DNA from 3 places in the Pseudomonas sp. P8_241 genome. Region 1 is predicted to be linked to each of the others. Evidence: riboswitches for the same ligand, from Rfam matches in the RefSeq annotation. Region 1 holds a riboswitch; each other region holds the start of a gene.
What was found. Region 1 has a riboswitch for cobalamin ahead of QMK58_RS13335 (CbtB domain-containing protein). Riboswitches for the same ligand answer to the same signal wherever they lie in the genome.
Positions count from the first base shown of each region.

Region 2: it holds a riboswitch for cobalamin, as region 1 does, so the genes downstream of both, cobO (cob(I)yrinic acid a,c-diamide adenosyltransferase) here and QMK58_RS13335 (CbtB domain-containing protein) in region 1, are expected to answer to the same signal.
Region 3: it holds a riboswitch for cobalamin, as region 1 does, so the genes downstream of both, QMK58_RS12145 (ABC transporter substrate-binding protein) here and QMK58_RS13335 (CbtB domain-containing protein) in region 1, are expected to answer to the same signal.

Region 1 covers NZ_CP125377.1:2,921,967-2,928,713, reverse strand. Annotated here, with positions in the region: gene cobN (cobaltochelatase subunit CobN) at 1-1,893, opposite strand, end outside; gene cobW (cobalamin biosynthesis protein CobW) at 1,896-2,963, opposite strand; cobalamin riboswitch at 3,063-3,275, opposite strand; cobalamin riboswitch at 3,393-3,620, shown strand; gene QMK58_RS13335 (CbtB domain-containing protein) at 3,742-3,933, shown strand; gene QMK58_RS13330 (CbtA family protein) at 3,945-4,658, shown strand; gene QMK58_RS13325 (cobalamin biosynthesis protein) at 4,655-5,068, shown strand; gene cobM (precorrin-4 C(11)-methyltransferase) at 5,151-5,897, shown strand; gene nfuA (Fe-S biogenesis protein NfuA) at 6,039-6,623, opposite strand.
Region 2 covers NZ_CP125377.1:2,060,137-2,066,883, reverse strand. Annotated here, with positions in the region: gene cbiB (adenosylcobinamide-phosphate synthase CbiB) at 1-149, opposite strand, end outside; gene bluB (5,6-dimethylbenzimidazole synthase) at 146-796, opposite strand; gene QMK58_RS09425 (cobyrinate a,c-diamide synthase) at 793-2,175, opposite strand; gene cobO (cob(I)yrinic acid a,c-diamide adenosyltransferase) at 2,172-2,783, opposite strand; cobalamin riboswitch at 2,865-3,099, opposite strand; gene QMK58_RS09415 (PQQ-dependent sugar dehydrogenase) at 3,237-4,550, shown strand; gene QMK58_RS09410 (O-methyltransferase) at 4,643-5,296, opposite strand; gene QMK58_RS09405 (C40 family peptidase) at 5,315-5,851, opposite strand; gene QMK58_RS09400 (C40 family peptidase) at 6,018-6,665, opposite strand.
Region 3 covers NZ_CP125377.1:2,646,431-2,653,177, forward strand. Annotated here, with positions in the region: gene QMK58_RS12125 (ParA family protein) at 1-352, shown strand, start outside; gene QMK58_RS12130 (transporter) at 549-1,322, shown strand; gene QMK58_RS12135 (ABC transporter ATP-binding protein) at 1,380-2,153, opposite strand; gene QMK58_RS12140 (FecCD family ABC transporter permease) at 2,150-3,166, opposite strand; gene QMK58_RS12145 (ABC transporter substrate-binding protein) at 3,163-4,176, opposite strand; cobalamin riboswitch at 4,320-4,514, opposite strand; gene QMK58_RS12150 (flavohemoglobin expression-modulating QEGLA motif protein) at 4,613-5,887, opposite strand; gene QMK58_RS12155 (hypothetical protein) at 6,121-6,387, shown strand; gene QMK58_RS12160 (two-component system response regulator) at 6,521-6,747, shown strand, end outside.

The DNA.
Region 1 (6,747 bases):
ATACTCGTCGGCCAGCAACTCAAGGTTGCGCAGCGGGCCGTAGGTTTCGGCGCGGGTCAGCGGCGGCATCAGGTGATCAATGATCACCGCCTGGGTGCGACGCTTGGCCTGGGCACCCTCGCCCGGATCGTTGACAATAAATGGATAGATGTTCGGCAACGGCCCAAGCAACGCATCCGGCCAGCAGTTTTCCGACAACCCTACGCCTTTGCCCGGCAGCCATTCCAGGTTGCCGTGCTTGCCGACATGGATCACGCCGTGGGCACCGTAGGTGTTGCGCAACCAGAAGTAGAACGCCAGGTAAGCGTGGGGCGGCACCAGATCCGGGTCGTGGTACACGGCGCTCGGATCCACTTGATAGCCCCGCGCCGGTTGAATGCCGACGAAGGTCAGGCCGAAACGCAGACCGGCGATCATCATCCGGCCATTACGGCACATCGGGTCGGTCTCGGGCGCGCCCCAACGCTCCAGCACGGCCTGACGATTGACCTGCGGCAGCGCGTTGAACATCCTCCAGTAATCATCCATGGCCAGGCTTTGCTGGCAAGGGCGCTGGTCAAGGGTGTCCAGATCGTTGCTGACGCCGCCGAGCAATTGCTGGATCAGCGCAGTGCCGCTGTCCGGCAATTCAGCCGGCAACGGATAACCTTGCGCATGCAGCGCCCGCAGGATATTCAGCGCGGCGGCCGGGGTATCGAGACCGACGCCATTACCGATGCGACCGTCGCGGGTCGGATAATTGGCCAGAATCAGCGCGACGCGTTTTTCACTGTTCGGCACCCGCGCCAGATCGATCCAGCGCCGCGCCAACTGCGCCACGAAATCCATGCGCTCGGGTGCGGGCCGATAGCAGACCACATCCGACTGGCTGCGCTCGCTGCGCCACGCCAGGTCCTTGAAGCTGATCGGGCGGCTGATGATCCGCCCGTCCAGTTCCGGCAAGGCGATGTGCATCGCCAGATCACGCGGACCGAGGCCTTGTTCGCTGGCACGCCAGCCTGGCTCGTTGTCCTGGGCGCAAATCGCCTGGATCACCGGGATATTGCGACGAAACGGACGCAAGTGCGGCGCTTCCGGGCTGGACTGGGCGAATCCGGTGGTGTTCAAAATGACCCCGGCCTCGACCTCATCCAGCCAGTCCTCGACCACCGAGAGGCAGCCGGGTTCTTTCAGACTGGCCAGCGCAATCGGCAACGGGTTCAACCCCGCCGCTTGCAGGCGCTGACAGAAAACATCAATGAAACCGGTATTCGCCGCCTGCAAATGCGAGCGATAGAACAGCACTCCCGCCACCGGTTGATCAGCCTGCCAGTCGGCTTGCCAATCGCTCAATGTGGCCGGGCTTTTTTTCGGGTGATAGATCGCTGTGCGCGGCAGGATTTGTGGTTCGGACCATGCGAAGTCGCGCCCCAGCCACCGTCCGGCCAGACAACGGAACAGATCCAGCGCATTGGCCATGCCGCCCTGGCGCAGGAAATGCCAGAGGCGGTCGCGGTCTTCAGGGGACACGGTGCTCAGATCACTGAGTTCCGGATCCGGACGATCATCTCCCGGCACCAGAATCAATTGCACGCCGCGCTGCGACAGTTCGACCAACCGCTCAACGCCGTAACGCCAATAGGCGATACCGCCGTGCAATGAAATCAGGATCACTTTGGCGTGACGCAGCACTTCGTCGACGTACAGATCCACCGAGGCGTGATTCTGCACCTGCATCGGGTTGGCGAGACGCACGCTGGGATAATCGTCGGGCAACTGCTGCGCCGCTTCGGCGAGCAGCGCCAGGCTGGAGTCGCCGCTGCACAGGATCACCAGTTCGGCGGGGGTTTGTCCGAGGTCGGCAATGTTGTCTTGCGACACAAAACCGCCGGGCTGGGTCCTGAGCAGGTGCATGGCTACACGCTGAGCGCGGCGCGCAATTGCGCTTCGAGCGTGGCGGCATCCAGTGCCTGGCCGATCAGCACCAGGCGCGTGCTGCGCGCCTCGTCGGTCCCCCACTGGCGATCGAAGTGTTTATCGAAACGCGTGCCCACGCCCTGGATCAGCAGGCGCATCGGTTTGTTCGGGATCGCGGCGAAACCTTTGACCCGCAGGATGCCATGCTGGACCACCAACTGGGTCAGTGCATCCATCAGCAGGCTTTCGTCTGCTTGCGGCAGTTCGATGGAGATCGAATCGAAGGCGTCGTGATCGTGGTCGTCATGATCATCGCCGTCAAGATGGTGATCGTGGTGGCTGTGACGGCTGTCGATGTGCTCTTCGGAGCCGGCGCCGAGGCCGATCAACACGTCCAGTGGCAAGCGACCGCTGCTGGCTTCGATGATCTTCACCGCAGGCGGCAGCTCTTCGGCGACTTCTGCGCGTACCCGGGCCAGATCTTGCGGGTTGATCAGGTCGGCTTTGTTGAGGATCACCAGATCGGCGCTGGCCAATTGGTCGGCAAACAGTTCGTGCAGCGGCGATTCGTGGTCCAGGTTCGGGTCGAGTTTGCGCTGCGCGTCGACCTGATCCGGAAAAGCGGCGAAAGTACCGGCCGCGACGGCCGGGCTATCGACCACGGTGATCACCGCGTCGACGGTGCAGGCGCTGCGGATTTCCGGCCACTGGAACGCTTGCACCAACGGTTTTGGCAGCGCCAGTCCCGACGTTTCAATGAGGATGTGGTCGAGATCACCACGACGGGCGACCAGTTCGCGCATCACCGGGAAGAACTCTTCCTGGACGGTGCAGCACAGGCAGCCGTTGGCCAGTTCGTAGACACGGCCGTTGGCTTCTTCTTCGGTGCAACCGATGGAGCACTGCTTGAGGATTTCGCCGTCGATGCCCAGCTCACCGAACTCGTTGACGATCACCGCAATGCGGCGACCCTGGGCGTTGTCGAGCATGTGCCGCAGCAAGGTGGTCTTGCCCGAGCCGAGGAAGCCGGTGACGATCGTGACGGGGAGTTTGGCCAGTGTTTTCATCGGATACCCTTTGGCTTTGGAGGCGGGCATACGGGACGAGAGCCGGCCACGTGCACACGCGCCGGAAGCGTTCGCCACCGGATCACCCCGCCCGGTTGTAGTGAGAATCTGTATCGAGGCAGGTCTCCTGGCTGACGGCGTGCCGGCCTTGGGCCTGGCATTCACTGCGCCTTCCCGCGGGCTCAAGGGTTGAGCGTGCAGTGGCGTGGCAGCGAACATCACCGTTCACAGTTGCGGGGGCAGCCGCGGCATCGACCGCGTTCCCTTCTTAGCTTCGACAAACGCCGAAGAACCTCGAATGCGCAAGGCTACGCATCGTATTGGGGCGGGTCAATCACTGAGAGCGCCTCCTTCCTACAAAGTGCAAATCAACAGAAGACGCCAAGTGAGAACCACTGCCAATTGACGCGAACGCCTCGCCCATGCTCTCCTACACGCTTTGTTACGGGTGCCCTTCACAGGGTGAAACGGGAAACCGGTGAATCATGTGCTTTACTCCAAAGCCATGTCAGTCCGGTGCTGCCCCCGCAACGGTAAGCGAGTGAAGCGTCAAAACCACTGTGCCACTGCGGCATGGGAAGGTGATGCTTTCAGGTTCAGGCAAATGCCTGGCGCCCCTCGTGAGCCCGGAGACCGGCCCGCAACACAAAGTGACCTGTACGTTCACTGAACAACAAACCCGCGGTGGGCGGGCGCTGTTTGCACCCCCTTGCGCGCCCGTTCGTGCCGGGTTTTGCATGCGCCCTTATTCCCCGCTGACAGACCAGAGGGAAACGCCATGTCGATCACCAGCAGCGCCGAACACACCAGCGCCAGCACCACTTCTACCTTGACCCAACGTATGACCGCCGCCATTTTCGCGTCGATCCTGGGTGCCTGCCTTGTGTATTTCGCCGGTTTCTCGCACATCGAAGCGGTACACAATGCCGCGCACGATACCCGTCACAGCGCCGCGTTCCCGTGCCATTGAGACCTGATGACATGATCAAGCGTATCGCGCAAACCGCTGGTTTCACTGGACTGTTGGCCGCCCTGTTGCTCACCCTGCTGCAAAGCTTCTGGGTTTCGCCGCTGATTCTGCAGGCCGAAACCTACGAAAGATCCGGACCGGCTGCCGTTGAGGTCCACGAACACGCTCACACCGAAGGTGCAGTCGCCGCCCACACTCATGACGCCGAAGCCTGGGAGCCAGAAGACGGCTGGCAGCGTGTACTGTCGACCACCGGCGGTAATCTGGTGGTCGCTGTCGGTTTTGCCCTGATGCTGGCGGGCCTGTACACCCTGCGCGCACCGACCAAAACTTCCCAGGGCCTGCTCTGGGGTTTGGCCGGTTACGCAACCTTCGTGCTTGCGCCAACACTTGGCCTGCCACCAGAACTGCCGGGCACCGCTGCGGCCGATCTGGCACAACGGCAAATGTGGTGGATCGGCACCGCCTCTTCTACCGCCGTCGGCATCGCCTTGATCGCCTTCAGCCGCCACTGGTTGATGAAAGTCCTGGGGATGGCGATCCTCGCTGTTCCGCATGTGATTGGCGCACCACAACCGGAGGTGCATTCGATGCTCGCTCCCGAAGCACTGGAGGCCCAATTCAAAATCGCTTCGCAGTTGACCAACGTGGCGTTCTGGCTGGCCCTTGGCCTGATCAGCGCCTGGTTGTTCCGCCGCAAAAGCGACGGCCAATACCACGCATGACTGAAAACAGCGCAGCGCCGACGCTGGTCGTCGGTCTGGGCTGCCAGCGCGGCTGCCCCGTCAGTACGTTGTTGGCGCTGCTCGATCAGGCGTTGGCAGCGCACCAGATCGCACGGCATGAAATCAAAGCGCTGGCCAGCATCGATTTGAAGCGCGATGAACCCGCTCTGATCGAGTTGGCAAATCAACTGGCACTGCCGTTGCAGTACTTCAGTTGCGAAGAACTTGCAGCTTATGAGCACCAGCTAAGTCATCAATCGCAAATCGCCTTCGAGCGCACCGGTTGTTATGGCGTAGCGGAAAGCGCTGCGCTGGCTCTGGCTGAACAACTGGCTCAAGGCCCGGCAAAATTGCTGATTCCACGTCAAAAATATGCCCAGGCAACCCTGGCATTGGCCGGCGCGGCCTGAAACCCCGATAATCCCCGCTCTCGATCATGAACATTCTTCATCTGAAGCCCTGTTCAGCCCCTTTATCCCACAGGAACCGACGATGACCGTCTACTTTATTGGCGCAGGTCCCGGCGACCCGGAACTGATCACCGTCAAAGGCCAGCGACTGATTCGCAGCTGCCCGGTGATCATCTACGCCGGCTCACTGGTTCCCGCTGCGGTTCTGGAAGGTCATTGTGCCGAACAGGTGGTCAACAGCGCCGAACTGCACCTTGAACAGATCATCGACCTGATCAAGGCCGCCCACGCCAAAGGTCAGGATGTGGCGCGAGTGCATTCCGGCGATCCGAGCCTGTATGGCGCCATTGGCGAGCAGATTCGTTATTTGCGTGAGCTGGGCATCCCGTTCGAAATCGTCCCTGGCGTCACCGCCACCGCCGCGTGTGCAGCGCTGCTGGGTACCGAGCTCACGCTGCCGGACATTTCGCAAAGCGTGATCCTGACCCGCTACGCCGACAAGACCGCCATGCCACCGGGCGAGGAATTCTCAAGCCTGGCGCAGCACGGCGCGACCATGGCGATCCATCTGGGGGTTAATCATCTGGTGAAGATTGTTGCCCAGTTGGTGCCGCATTACGGCGTCGATTGCCCGATTGCAGTGGTGCACCGCGCGAGTTGGCCGGATCAGGATTGGGTGGTGGGAACGCTGGCAGATATTGTCGGCAAGGTTGAAGCGAAGGGGTTTCGTCGTACGGCGTTGATTCTGGTAGGACGGGTGTTGGGCAGTGATCACTTCAGCGAGTCATCGCTGTATCGTGCCGGGCATGCGCATCTTTATCGCCCTTGAGTCAAAAAATCGCAGCCTTCGGCAGCTCCTACAGGAGAACGCATTCTCTCGTAGGAGCTGCCGAAGGCTGCGATCTTTTATGCATCACCCATAAAAAAACGGCGCTCACGGGGCGCCGTTTTTTATGCCGCAGCGAACACCTTAGTAGTAGGCGTTTTCTTTCTGCGTGTGGTCGGTCACGTCCCGAACACCCTTGAGCTCCGGAATGCGCTCAAGCAATGTACGCTCGATGCCTTCCTTGAGCGTCACGTCGGCTTGACCGCAACCCTGGCAACCACCGCCGAACTGCAGAACAGCGATGCCGTCCTCGACCACGTCGATCAGGCTCACCTGTCCGCCGTGGCTGGCCAGCCCCGGGTTGATTTCGGTTTGCAGGTAATAGTTGATGCGCTCATTGACCGGGCTGTCAGCGTTGACCATCGGGACTTTGGCGTTTGGCGCCTTGATGGTCAGCTGGCCACCCATGCGGTCGGTGGCGTAGTCGACGACCGCGTCATCCAGGAATGCTTCGCTGAACGAATCGATGTACGCAGTGAAGCTTTTGAGCCCCAGTGCGGTGTCCTCGGGTTTTTCTTCGCCCGGCTTGCAGTAGGCAATGCAGGTTTCGGCGTACTGGGTGCCAGGCTGGGTGATGAAGACGCGGATACCGATACCCGGGGTGTTCTGCTTGGAGAGCAGATCAGCCAGGTAATCGTGGGCGGCGTCGGTAATGGTAATAGCGGTCATGGAAACTCCTCGCAGGCTTGGGCGCAGTTTACGCCAATCAACGCGCCGGACAAAGTCCTAGTATTTTTGTCAGGAAAAGATCTTTTCATACCCTGTAGGAGCTGGCTTGCCGGCGAAGGCGTCA
Region 2 (6,747 bases), 860 kb from region 1:
TGGCTGCGCCAGCCGCGCCCCCCACTGTTGAAACGTTGCTCGATGCGGTCGGCAAAACGGCCGAACGCCACCAGCGGATGCCAGCGTTTGGGTTCACCCAGCAGCGCATCCAGCGCAACCGCGGCGACACTCAACAACGCCACACTCATTGACTCACTCCCCAGTAATTTTCGTACAACAGTTCACTCAGCGGGCGCGCCTGCGCCCAGCCTTCGAGCACCAGCATCGGCGCTGGATAGAATTCCTTGACCGGCCCCAGGCACAGCACCGCCAGCGGTTTCGCACCGGGCGGCAAGTTCAACAGATCCGCCAGGGCTTGCGGTTCGAACAATGACACCCAGCCCATGCCCAATCCCTCGGCACGGGACGCCAGCCAGAGGTTCTGGATCGCGCAGGACAACGACGCCATGTCCATTTCCGGCAAGGTGCGACGACCGAAGACATGCCGCTCGCGGTCGTCGGTCAGCGCGGCGACCAGCACTTCGGCGCAATCGTCGATACCTTCGACCTTGAGCTTCATGAACTCGTCGCTGCGCTCACCGAGGGCTTGGGCGGTGCGGATGCGCTCTTCTTCCACCAGTTGCTGAATCTGCCGGCGCAAGGCGCGATCGCTGATGCGGATGAAACGCCACGGTTGCATCAGGCCTACGCTCGGCGCCTGATGCGCGGCTTCGAGCAGACGTCGAAGCAGCTCCGGCTCGACCGTACCGCCGCCGAAGTGACGCATGTCGCGGCGTTCGGCGATGGCACGGTAGACGGCTGCGCGTTCGGTTTCAGAGAAGGTGTTGTCAGTCATGACCGCTTCGCTGGCAAGCCAGCTCCTACAGGATAGAGGTGGTCCCTTGTAGGAGCTGGCTTGCCAGCGAAGGCGTCCTGAAGGTCGGGCGCAAAAAGCGCGGCAATCGCTGAGGGATTGGACGGAAAATAAAAGTGCACATAAGAAGCGGTCATCCGCCCCTCACGATAAACCGCCTCGGCTCCGCGACCGCCATTCGGGCTCAAACCCCGGGCAATCGGCACCAACTCAGTGGTGGTCAGCGAGTGATGATACGTGTGTCCGCGCAACGACCCTTCCGGCAGCTCGACCGCTTGCAACGCCAGCGCGGCAAGGCGTTTTTGCATCACGGCATCACCGGCCAGCAAGCCAACCAGTTCAGCGCGAGTACCGTCGACATCGGTCAACGAATCGAGCAGATAAAGCATGCCGCCACACTCGGCAAGCAATGGCTTGCCTGCCCCGTGGTGTGCGCGGATCGCGTCAAGCATCGCGGTGTTTTTCGACAGCGCAACATGGTGCAACTCCGGATATCCGCCCGGCAGATAGAGACTGTCCACCTCCGGCAACACGCTATCGCGGATCGGCGAGAAGAATGACAACTCGGCGCCCATCGCCCGCAACAGGTCCAGGCTCGCGCCGTAGGTGAACGCAAAAGCTTCGTCCCGAGCCACGGCGATGCGTACACCGGCCAGCAACGGTTCGACGTCAATAACGTCCGGCGCCGCGAACGCCACGGCGGGCGGCAGCGCCACCTCGCAACTGCTGGCCAAGGCATCGGCGGCCGCATCGAGGCGCACATCGAGATCGTTCAACTCGCTGGCCTGCACCAGGCCAAGGTGCCGACTCGGCAATTCGATCCCGGTTTCCCGGGACAAGGCGCCGTACCAGCGCAACCCTTCAGTCAGGCTGCCTTCAAGCAACTGCGCATGACGCAACGTGCCGACACGGTTGGCCAGGACCCCGGCAAACGGCAGGTCCGTTTGATACCGCGCCAGCCCCAACGCCAGTGCGCCGAAGGTCTGAGCCATGGCGGTGCCGTCGATCACCCCCAGCACCGGTACACCGAAGTGCCGCGCCAGGTCGGCGCTGGACGGTGTACCGTCGAACAGGCCCATGACACCTTCGATCAGAATAAGATCAGCTTCGCCGGCGGCTTCCCACAGCAGACGACGGCTTTCCTGCTCGCCGACCATCCACATATCCAGTTGATAAACCGGCGCACCGCTGGCGCGCTCGAGAATCATCGGATCGAGAAAGTCTGGCCCGCATTTGAATACACGAACCTTGCGCCCCTGATTGCGATGCAAACGGGCGAGCGCGGCAGTGACAGTGGTCTTGCCCTGACCGGAAGCCGGCGCGGCGATCAGTACCGCCGGGCAATGACGAGGTTGATTCACAGCTCGACGCCTTTTTGCGCTTTGATTCCAGCCTGGAAGGCGTGTTTGAGCATGCCCATTTCAGTCACGGTGTCGCCCATCTCGATCATTTCCGGCTTGGCGGCGCGACCAGTCACGATCACATGCTGCATCGGCGGCCGCGCCTGCAAATCGCTGAGCACCTGATCGAGATCGAGATAGCCGTGTTTGAGGGCGATGTTCAATTCATCCAGCACCACCAGGCCGATGGACGGATCGCGCAGCAGTTCGCGGGACACTTCCCAGGCAGCCTCGGCCGCGGCGATGTCGCGCTGGCGATCCTGGGTTTCCCAAGTGAAACCCTCGCCCATCACGTGGAAGCGCACTTGTTGCGGGAAACGCCGGAAGAACAACTCTTCGCCCGTGCTGTTGCGCCCCTTGATGAACTGCACCACGCCGCATTGCATGCCGTGACCCATGGCTCGCGCCAGCATGCCGAACGCCGAACTGCTCTTGCCCTTGCCGTTGCCGGTCAACACCAGCAACAGGCCGCATTCATTCGGGGAACTGGCGATGCGCTCATCGATCACCGCTTTTTTGCGCTGCATGCGCGCCAGATGGCGCTCATCACGTTCGGGGGTATCAGTCATGGGGAAGCTCTCCGTTGAGGCTGGAATAACGGCGGGCAGGCACAAGAATAGAAGGCAACAAGCCTGGCATCGCCCACCGTGATGCCGTTGGATGAATCAGGCCGGTCTCCGGGCTCATGAGCGGTTTGCACCCGACTGCGCGCCTTCCCATATCGACATATCGATACAGTGGCTCAAGGCGCAGCCTTCACTCATTTACCGTTGCGGGGGCAGCGCCGGGATCATGACCTTCAACCCTTTGAAGAACTCATTCACCGGCTTCCCTGTTTCACTCTGTCGACACAAGCCACAGAGCACCTGAAACAAGCCGCGAAGGTTAGAGGGTTGGGAATGGAGCGTCAATTAAAGCCGGGCGGCCGGGCAGGAATATCGCAAGCCCACGGCTGAAGGTTGAACCATCGAAAGGCAGCGCTTCTCTATGATTAGAACAAGGCATTCATAGGGACGATCAGCATGCGCACCTCCCCGTTCGTTTTCGTTATCGCCCTCGCTGGAGGGCTCACCGCTTGTGGCGAGACCTCCAGGCTGCAAGTATCCGACGGCACCGGCCCCTCGCCCCAACTGCCCGAACCCAATAAAACCCTGGTCCCGACGGTGAACATCGCGCCCGCCATCGGCTGGCCTGCCGGTGCCAAACCCGTCGCCGCCGCAGGCACTCAAGTAGCCGCTTTTGCCGAAGACCTTGATCACCCGCGCTGGCTCTATGTATTGCCCAACGGCGACGTGCTGGTGGCCGAAACCAACGCCCCGCCCAAACCCGACGATGGCAAAGGCGTCAAAGGCTGGGTCATGAAAAAAGTGATGGGCCGCGCCGGAGCCGGCGTGCCGAGCCCGAATCGCATCACCCTGCTGCGGGACAAGGATCACGACGGTATTGCGGAAACCCGCAGCGTGTTTCTGGAAAATCTCAATTCACCGTTTGGCATGACGCTGGTCGGCAACGACCTGTACGTGGCCGATACGGACCGCTTGCTGCGTTTTCACTATGAGAACGGCGATATGACGATCAAGTCGTCGCCGATCAAAGTGGTCGACTTGCCGGGCGGCCCCCTAAATCACCACTGGACCAAAAATGTCATCGCCAGCAAGGATGGCAGCAAGTTGTACGTGACCGTGGGCTCCAACAGTAACGTCGCGGAAAATGGCATGGACAAGGAGCAAGGACGCGCCGCGATCTGGGAAGTGGATCGCGCCACCGGCAACCACCGGATTTTTGCTTCGGGTTTGCGTAATCCCAACGGCATGGCCTGGGAACCACAAAGTGGCGCGCTGTGGACCGCGGTCAACGAGCGCGATGAAATCGGCAGCGACCTGGTGCCGGACTACATCACCTCGGTGCAGGACGGCGCGTTCTACGGCTGGCCGTTCAGCTACTACGGTCAACACATCGATATTCGCGTCGAGCCGCAGAATCCGGATCTTGTCGCCAAAGCTCTCAAGCCAGACTATGCCGTCGGCCCGCACACCGCCTCGCTGGGCCTGACGTTTGCCGAAAACAGCAAACTGCCAGCACCGTTCACTCAAGGTGCTTTCATCGGACAGCACGGCTCGTGGAACCGCAAGCCGCACAGTGGTTACAAAGTGATTTTCGTGCCATTCAATGCCGGCAAACCGGCCGGGCAGCCGGTTGATGTCCTTTCCGGGTTCCTCAATGACGAGGAAAAGGCCATGGGTCGACCCGTGGGCGTGGTGATTGATCAGCAGGGGGATTTGTTGGTGGCCGACGATGTAGGGAACAAGATTTGGCGGGTGTCGACTGCAAAATAGACAGCAAAAGATCGCAGCCTTCGCCAGCTCCTACATTGATTGGCGCACGTCCTGTAGGCGCTGCCGAAGGCTGCGATCTTTCCTGCTGATGACTACCGTTTACGGCAGAGTGTCAATCCATCGCCTATCGGCAACAGGGATAGATCCACTCTCGAGTCATCTTTCAACGCTCGATTAAGCGCCTGGATCGCACGGGTGTCTTCGCTCTCGGGATTTGCCTCGAGAACTCGGCCACTCCACAGGGTGTTATCGAACACCGCCAGCCCACCGACCCGCAACAGACGCAGCGCATGCTCCAGGTAGGCGGGATAGTTGGCCTTGTCGGCATCGATGAAAATCAGATCGAATTGACCTGGCTGGCCCAGCTTGCCAAGCGTCTCCAGCGCAGGCGCCAGACGCAGGTCGATTCGCCCGGTCAGCCCTGCCTCGAGCCAGTAACGGCGGGCGGTGGCATTGTAATCGCCGGGAATGTCGCAACAGATCAGTGAGCCGTCATCCGGCAATGCCGCCGCCATGCACAGGGCGCTGTAACCGGTGAAAGTGCCGATTTCCAGCACATGCCTGGCGCCGGTGAGTTTCACCAGCAGCGCGAGAAACTGCCCTTGCTCCGGTGCCACTTGCCATCGCGCCATGGGCATTGCCTGGGTTTCGTCGCGCAAACGCTTGAGTAGCGGCGTTTCGCGCAAGGAAACATCGAGCAGGTATTGGTACAAACCATCGTCGAGATTGAGCGTGCGAGCGGTCATGTCCACAACCTCAGGCGATTATGGATTGCGCGCCAGATGCTCCGGCTGCAGAACGCGCTTGGCGCTGAGGTAGGCTTTCTGCCAATAAGCCTTGGACAAACTGTCGAGCTTCACAGTACCGCCGGTGGCGGGTGCATGGACGAAGCGCCCCTCGCCAACATAGATCCCGGCATGATTGACCTGGGAAGCACCATTGGTGGCGAAGAAGATCAGGTCACCGGTTTGCAGACCCTCCTTACCGACACTGGCCGCTTGTATCGTGATCATCTCGCGGGTGGTGCGCGGCAAGGAAATACCGGCAACGTCACGGTACACGTAGCCAATCAGACCACTGCAATCAAATCCCGAATCCGGCGTGTTGCCACCCCAGCGATAAGGTGTGCCCACAAGACCGAGCGCGCGGAACAGCACGTCTTCCGCTTCAGGCGAAAAAGCTTGGGATGGACCGAATACGAGGGGCGCGCGAACCACCGGCGCTGGCGGCGGTGTGCGACTGGCGCAGGCGCTGAGCAGCGCTGCGAGGAAGATGATTGCGAGGCGGGCCGACGTCGTCATAAGCAGAACATCCTGATCTGGCTGCGGCTTTTTTCTGCGGGGAGCGCAGAAAAGAAAACCGCCTGCGCGTGACGCAGGCGGTTTGCCATCATTAGTAGATCAGAATTTTAGCGGCTATCCGGCAAACTTCAAGTAAGACTTTAAGTTCACCTTACAAAATGTCTGCTTATTTACGCGCAGTGACGATTGGCGATGCGTTTGGTGCCATTGCCAGGGCTCGTTTGGCTTCGATGAAGGTCTTGCTCCAGTAGCTGTCCCCCAGGCTATCGATCCGCACGCCACCGCTACGACGGCTGCTCGAATGGATGAACTGGTTGTCGCCGAGGTAGATTCCGGCGTGACTGACGCGACCGCGACGGCCGTTGGTAGCGAAGAACAACAGGTCGCCCGGCTCAAGCTTGCTGCGCGAGACCAGAGGGGCGTCCACGTTGATCATTTCGCGAGTGGAACGCGGCAGGTTCATGCCCGCTTCTTCGCGGAACAGGTAACCGATGAAGCCACTGCAATCGAAACCGGCTTCAGAGGTGCCGCCGAAACGGTAACGGGTACCGATCAGGGACATGCCACGCTCAAGGATGCTGTCTGCCAGAACCGGCAATTGATACGACTTGCCACCAGCGAAGTCGGCGAGTTCTTTTTCGTTCGCCTTCTCTTCCTGTTCCAGCGTTTCCTGATAAAGAGCGGAAGTCTGGGTTGTAGCGGAGTTCTTGACCTGCTGTTGCGATGCTTGCTGACTCACTGGAGTGTGAGCAGCGCAACCGAACAACAGGGTAACGAGTGCGAGGGGCACGAGGGGTGCAAAGCGATTTAGCATGGGCACGACCGTGGCTGATAGATGTAAAGAAGCCGAGACTATGCCCGCTATCAACCTCATTTGCAAATTCAATCGATCTTTA
Region 3 (6,747 bases), 280 kb from region 1:
CGCATTGATCGCCGCCGAGCGCGTGTTGATTCCATTCGATTGCGACAGCTTTTCTCGTCAGGGGCTCTACAGTGTCATCGCGCAAGTGGCCGAGTTGCGCGCCGACCATAACGAGTCGTTGATCGTGGAAGGGGTGGTGGTCAACCAGTTCGTGGCGCGAGCCAGCCTGCATCAGACGCTGATCGACGAGTTGGTGGCAGAAGGCTTGCCGGTGTTACCGGATTACCTGAGCAGCACGGTGAAAATGCGTGAATCCCATGCAGTGTCGGTGCCCATGATCCATCTGGCGCCTCGCCATAAGCTTTCATTGGAGTTTGTCAGCCTGTTTTCCACCCTGGAACGTGCCAGTTGATCGCAGGATGACTGCTCGGGTTTCCTGCAGAAAATTGCACTTCCCTGACTTTTGCCTACGCTTTGCACGTTCACAGTCCTATCCAGGCAAGCTCTAACGCTACAGCCTGTGGGGCGGCGGTGTGCTCTTGACCTCAAGGTGACCAGGCATGGGGAATGACAAGCAATCCAAGGGCATCGGTGCAACTTTGGCGCTAATGCTTTGGTTCATGCCCGCTGCCCATGCCGAGGACTCGGCGGAACTGGCCAGGAAAGCACTCAACCCGGTGGCCGCGATGTACAGCCTGCCGGTGCAGTACAACTGGGATCAGAAAATCGGCCCGACCGGTGACGGCATGCACAGCGTCACCAATATCCAGCCGGTGCTGCCTTTCACTCTCAATGATGAGTGGAACCTCATTTCCCGCACCATTTTGCCGGTGATCGACCAGCACGGCCTGGCACCTGATGGCGCGGCGGACAGATCCGGTGTGGGTGACATCACCCAGAGCTTTTTCTTCTCGCCGAAACAGCCGACGGAGAGCGGCTGGATACTCGGTGCCGGCCCGGCGGTTTTGATTCCGACCGGCAGCGACGAGTTGCTCGGCAATGAGCAATGGGGGATCGGCCCGACGGCGGTCGCCCTGAAGCAGGCCAACGGCTGGACACACGGGATTCTGGCCAATCATGTCTGGGGCCTGGACGGCAGCCCGCCCGATGGCAAGGACAAGGTCAACCAGACTTTCCTGCAACCCTTCCTTTCCTACACCACCAGCACCCTGACCACGTTCGGCGTGAACACCGAGTCGACCTATAACTGGCAAACTCGCGAATGGTCGGTCCCGGTCAATTTGACTGTGACGCAGTTGTTGAAAATCGGTGGCCAGCCCTTGACGGTGCAAGCAGGGCCGCGTTACTGGCTCGACACCCCTGAGGATGGTGCGCAAGGCTGGGGAGGGCGGTTCGCCATTACGCTGCTGTTTCCTCGGTGAGGGCAACCTTCGAGCCCAAGTCAAAGCCAGGTGGACCGGGCCGGCAATCCATAAAAGTCAGGTAGAACGCAAACGCAGGATCTGCGCGCCATCGAAAGGGTCCGTCAGGTAGTGCGCGTGTACCCCAAAGGTGTCCAGCAAGCGTTGCGGGGTCAGGACGTCGAGCGGTTTGCCCAGCGCTACCAGGCGCCCTCGCTCAAGCACCGCCAAACGATCACACGTCAGCGCCTGGTTCAGGTCATGCAGCGCGACCAACGTGGTCACCGGCAACGATTGAACCACCTTCAAAATGATCAACTGATGCTGGATGTCGAGGTGATTGGTCGGTTCGTCGAGCAGCAGGATCCGGGGGCGCTGAGCCAGTGCCCGGGCGATGTGCACACGCTGGCGTTCACCCCCCGAGAGACTGCCCCAAATGCGCGTGCGCAGGTGCATGGCATCGACGTCGTGCAAGGCTTGCAGGACGATGGCAGCGTCTTCGTTCGACCAGGGTGTCAAGGCTGACAACCAGGGCGTGCGCCCCAGCGCGACGGCGTCGAACACGCTGATCGCGTCGTCGGTGTCGGCCTGCTGCTCAACCACCGCCAGGCTTTGCGCGATGCTTCGACGCGACAGTTCGCCCAGGCGTTGGCCAGCCAGCCGAACTTCGCCGGCGGTGGGTTGGCGTACACCGGCGAGCAGTTTCAGCAGGGTGGATTTGCCCGAGCCGTTCGGCCCGACGATGCCCAGGGTTTCACCCTGGTGGACATCCAGGCCGATATCGCTCAGTAACCCGGCGTCGCGCACCTTGAAACTCAGACCGCTACAGCTCAGTACGCAGGTGGCACTCATCGGGCGTTTCTCCGGCCAATCAGGATCAGGGCGAAAACCGGCGCGCCAACCAATGCGGTGATCACGCCGACGGGAATGACCTGGCCCTTGATCAGGGTGCGCGACAGCACATCGGCCGCGATCAGGAACACGGCCCCTCCCAGGGCACTGGCGGGCAACAGACGAGCATGTCCGGTCCCCAGCAGCAGGCGCGCAGCGTGGGGAATGACCAGGCCGACAAACCCGATGGAGCCGACAATCGAGACGATCACGGCGGTCACCAATGCGGCGCAGCCGATCAGCAGAAATTGCACCCGACGCACCGGTATGCCGAGCGATGCGGCCGAGTCAACGCCAAAGGTGAAGGCATCCAGAGCCCGACGGTGCCACAGGCACACCACCAGACCTGCCACGGCAACCGGCACCGCCAGCCCTACCGACGGCCAACGCACACCGCTCAGATTGCCGAGCAGCCAGAACATGATCCCGCGCGCCTGTTCGGAACTGGCTGACTTGGTGATCAGAAAGGCCGTCAGCGCGTTGAACAACTGCGAACCGGCGATGCCCGCCAGAATGATCTGGCCAGTACCGCTGGAACGCCCGCTGACCCGAGCCAGTAATATGACCAGGGCGAAAGCGGTCACGGCTCCGCTGAAGGCGCCCGCGGATAACGAAACCATTCCGGCGCCCACGCCGAGCAGTGCCACCAGCACCGCTCCGGTCGAGGCGCCCGCACAAATGCCCAATAGATAGGGGTCCGCCAGGGGGTTGCGCAGCAGCGATTGCAAGATCACTCCGCAGGTCGCAAGCCCTGCGCCGCAGGCGGCCGCTACCAGTGCACGGGTCAGGCGATAATTCCAGACAATGCCTTCATCGATCGGATCAAGCACGTATCCCGCCGCCCACAGCTTGTTGGCCAATACCTCAAACACCACGCCTGGGGCTATTGCCGTTTCACCGATGGCCACACCGGCGATCACTGCTATCAATAGCGTGGCGAATGCCAACAGGACCCGAATTGTGATCGCCGTCATTTCGACAAGTCGTAGCCGTTGATGGCGTTGGCCAATTGCTCGACGCCATCGAACATCCTGACACTGGCCTGCAGGGCCAGGGCATCAAGGATGATGATGCGGTCGTTTTTCACCGCGTCCATGTTGCGGGTGACGGGATCGCTGCGCAAAAACGCCAGCTTCTTTTGATAGTCGTCAGCCGGAAAACGGCGGCGATCCATGCGTGCAATCACTAAAAACGTCGGGTTGGCCTTGGCTATGGTTTCCCAGCCTACGGTTGGCCATTCTTCATCGGACTGCACCACATTGCGCACGCCCAGGGACTTGAGCATGAAATCGGCAATGCCCTTGTGGCCGGCCACATAGGGATCGAGGCCCATATCCGCGCTGGAGAACCAGACCAGTGCGCTGGTGTGCCGCAAATCCTTTTTTTGTACTGACGCGACGGACCGGGCAAGGCCGGCCTTGAGTTCGGCATTGAGTTGATGGCCGCGCTCGGGCACATCGAAAATCTCTGCCAGCTGGCTGACGCTCTTGTAGATACTGTCGATGCGAAAGGGCTGCAGGCGTGTGCCGTCGGCACCGACCAGGTTGTCCTTGGCTTCGCAATCGGACGGCAGGAGGTAGGTTGGAATGTTCAGTTCGTGAAATTGTTCGCGGGTACCCACAGCGCCTTGCGGGCCGACCATCCACTCAAGTTCCACCGCGACCAGTTCCGGCCGCTTGCCGATGACGGCTTCGAAGCTCGGTTCGTTATCGGCCAGGCGCTCGATCCTGTCGTTCTGCGTCTTGTACTGGCCCAGCACCTCGTTGAACCACAGGGAAGTCCCCGTGACCTTGTCGCCGAGCCCCAGGGCATAGAGCATTTCGGTGCCGGCCTGGCCGATGGTCACGGTACGCGTCGGGGCGTGCTGGAAGGTCAGCGTGCTGCCGCAGTTCTTTAGCGTCAACGGATAGTGAGTCGAGGTTGCAAAGGCCTGCGAGCACAGGACCCAACCGGTGATGAGGGCGACAACGCGGTGCAGCAGCATGATGCAATCTCCATTTGTACCGTACACGGAGCAGGGGAGTACGGTCTGGAAACACACAATCAAACGCTGCCGCTGGAGCAGAGCAAGGCCGGGTTCAGGCAAAAAACACGCGGCAAGGATGTCCCTTCCGGACACCCCGCCGGTTAGTGATGTTCTGTGCCGGCAGGTCTCCTGACTGATGCGTCATCGCCATGCTCCAGCCTTCCCGGATTCGATCCAGTGGCAATAAAGAAGCAGGCTCGGCATCTACAGTTGCGGGGGCAGTTCCGTTCGATGCGACAGGCGCATCTCGGATTCCCTATTAATCCCGTTTGGAAACCGGCGCGGTATAGTAGTCGATCATGCCGGGCAGGGCTAATTCAGTGCACACAAAAAACCTGCATGTGCGGCGGGCAGAGGTGGTGGATACCGCGCAAACCGTCGCGTGATGCCCTGATCACAGGGCGCTGGCATCGGCCTCGTGTTCGTCAGCGAATGCCATGAACACGTCCAGATCGAGGATATCCAGCGGGATCCGGGAAATGAAGGCAGAAAAGGCCAGGTTCGCGGCGAGCCGACGCAGATCGCTGGCCCAGGCCGGAAGATAAACCGGGCCCTGGAGCCAGCCGGAGTCGAACAGTGGCGCCAGGCGCAGGGTGTCTCCCAGGCTGAGGCGTCCGGCAAACAGATGGTTGACCAGTTCCGGGCGATTATCGCGGATCGCGATGCGCAACAGGGTATGCACGCCAAGCAGGCCGGTGAGGTACGCGGCATCCTTGGTAAAGGCCGAACCACCCCGCAGGTCGGCGCCACGGAATATCCGCTGGGTTGAGCGAAAGGACTCCTCTGGTGACTGACCGGCCGCCACAAACCCTTCAAACACCTGAATGAAGTCGGCCCCGTTCAGCGCCTGTTGAACCCCCAGTACGCGCAGCGCCAGGCGCCGCAGGCGGTTGATGTCCATGCTGCCGGTGAAGAGCTCGGCGAGGGTGGCGATGCCCTCTTGAGTCTGGGTCGTGCGGGGAGCTCCCAGACCGAGACTCTTCAGATTGGGTTGGCGTGCGCCGTTTTGTGCCGTCGCCACATGCACGAAGGCCTCATGTTGCAATAACTGGTTTTTGTCCAGTTCCGAGAACAGTGCGCTGGCGCGCAAGCGAATGCGCGTTGAGCCGGCGATCGCCTTGGCTGCCAGGGTGGGATCGAGAATGACTGAAATTCGACCCGGACCGAAAAAATTGTCCAGTTCCGGTTGCATCCAGTCGGCGAAGGTCTGGGCCGGGATATCGGCTTCGCTCGGCGCAATTCGGCTGCCGCCGAGCAATGCATCGGTGGTCTCGAGGAAAAAACGCGCCGCGTCCAGCATGGTCAGTTTCAGGCGCGGGTAATCGAAATCCGGTCGCCGGTACAACGCTGAGGAATATTGAGTGAACGCAGGGGTGCCTATGGCGCCGAGCATCCGCCCGGCCATGGCATAGCTGCGCGCTGTCACGGCCAGGTGATGCCCGGCCGGATGCTGCTGATCGCAGCGGCCAGCAAACGTTTCCAGAGCGGCGATGTCGGCACTGTGATCACGCGGCGGCAGTTCGACGCGAGGTAATCGGGCTTTACCGCCACGCCAATGCTCCAGGAAGTCTTCCTCCACCCCGTCCGGCCAGGCCAGGGCGTCCAGTACGCGGATCTTGCAGGCCAGTCGGGGCAGTGCAGCATCGAGTTCGGGCAGCGAGGCGCTCATGGATATCTCCTTGCAGCAAGCGTTCATCGCCAAAGTTTAGTCGCTGCCCGGGGGCATTTTGCGAACTTTGCACATAACGCTCCTTGCGGGACTGCCCTTGGAGCCCTATCGTCAGATCTCATGTGCCACAAAGCAGTTTTGTGGGTTTTGAGCGAACAATGTCAGGCACATTTCCCTGAACATCGCCGGTGAGCCTGAGACGCGACCGGAAGATTTCGAATTGGAGAACGATCATGATTCGCACGCACAGTTTGAAGGCTCTGGCAGCAGCGTTCATCGTTGTCGCTGGCGCGCAGTGGATATCGCTACCAGTCTACGCGACCGAGCAGGGTGAACAGCGGCGTGACGCGCGCGATACCCGCCAGGATGGGCGCTCCACGGCACGGCAAACCAAGCAGGATTGCAGAAAGAGCAACGACAAGACCAACGTCGATTGCCGCCAGGAAAAGCGCAGCACCAAGCAGGATACCCGTCGCGAGGCCCGGGACATCAAATACTGATCCTCGGGCGACCGATTGCCTGGATCATGATGCGCGCAGCCAGGCGACAGGCTGGTATGACCGCTAAGCTTTGCTTCGCCGGGGTGCAATTGTTGCCTTGGAATGCCGATATCTGACAAGGGAGTCGCCCGCCATGAGCGTCGAACAGCGTCATTACACTGCGCCGACCCTCCTGGTGGTCGATGACACGCCCGATAACCTGATGCTGATGACCGATCTGCTCAAGGATCGATACCGGGTCAAGGCCGCCAACAGCGGTGAGAAGGCGTTGCGGGTATTGCAGGGCGATACGCTCCCGGACTTGATCCTGCTCGACATCATGATGCCCGGGATGTCCGGCCATGAAGTGGCGCAGCGGCT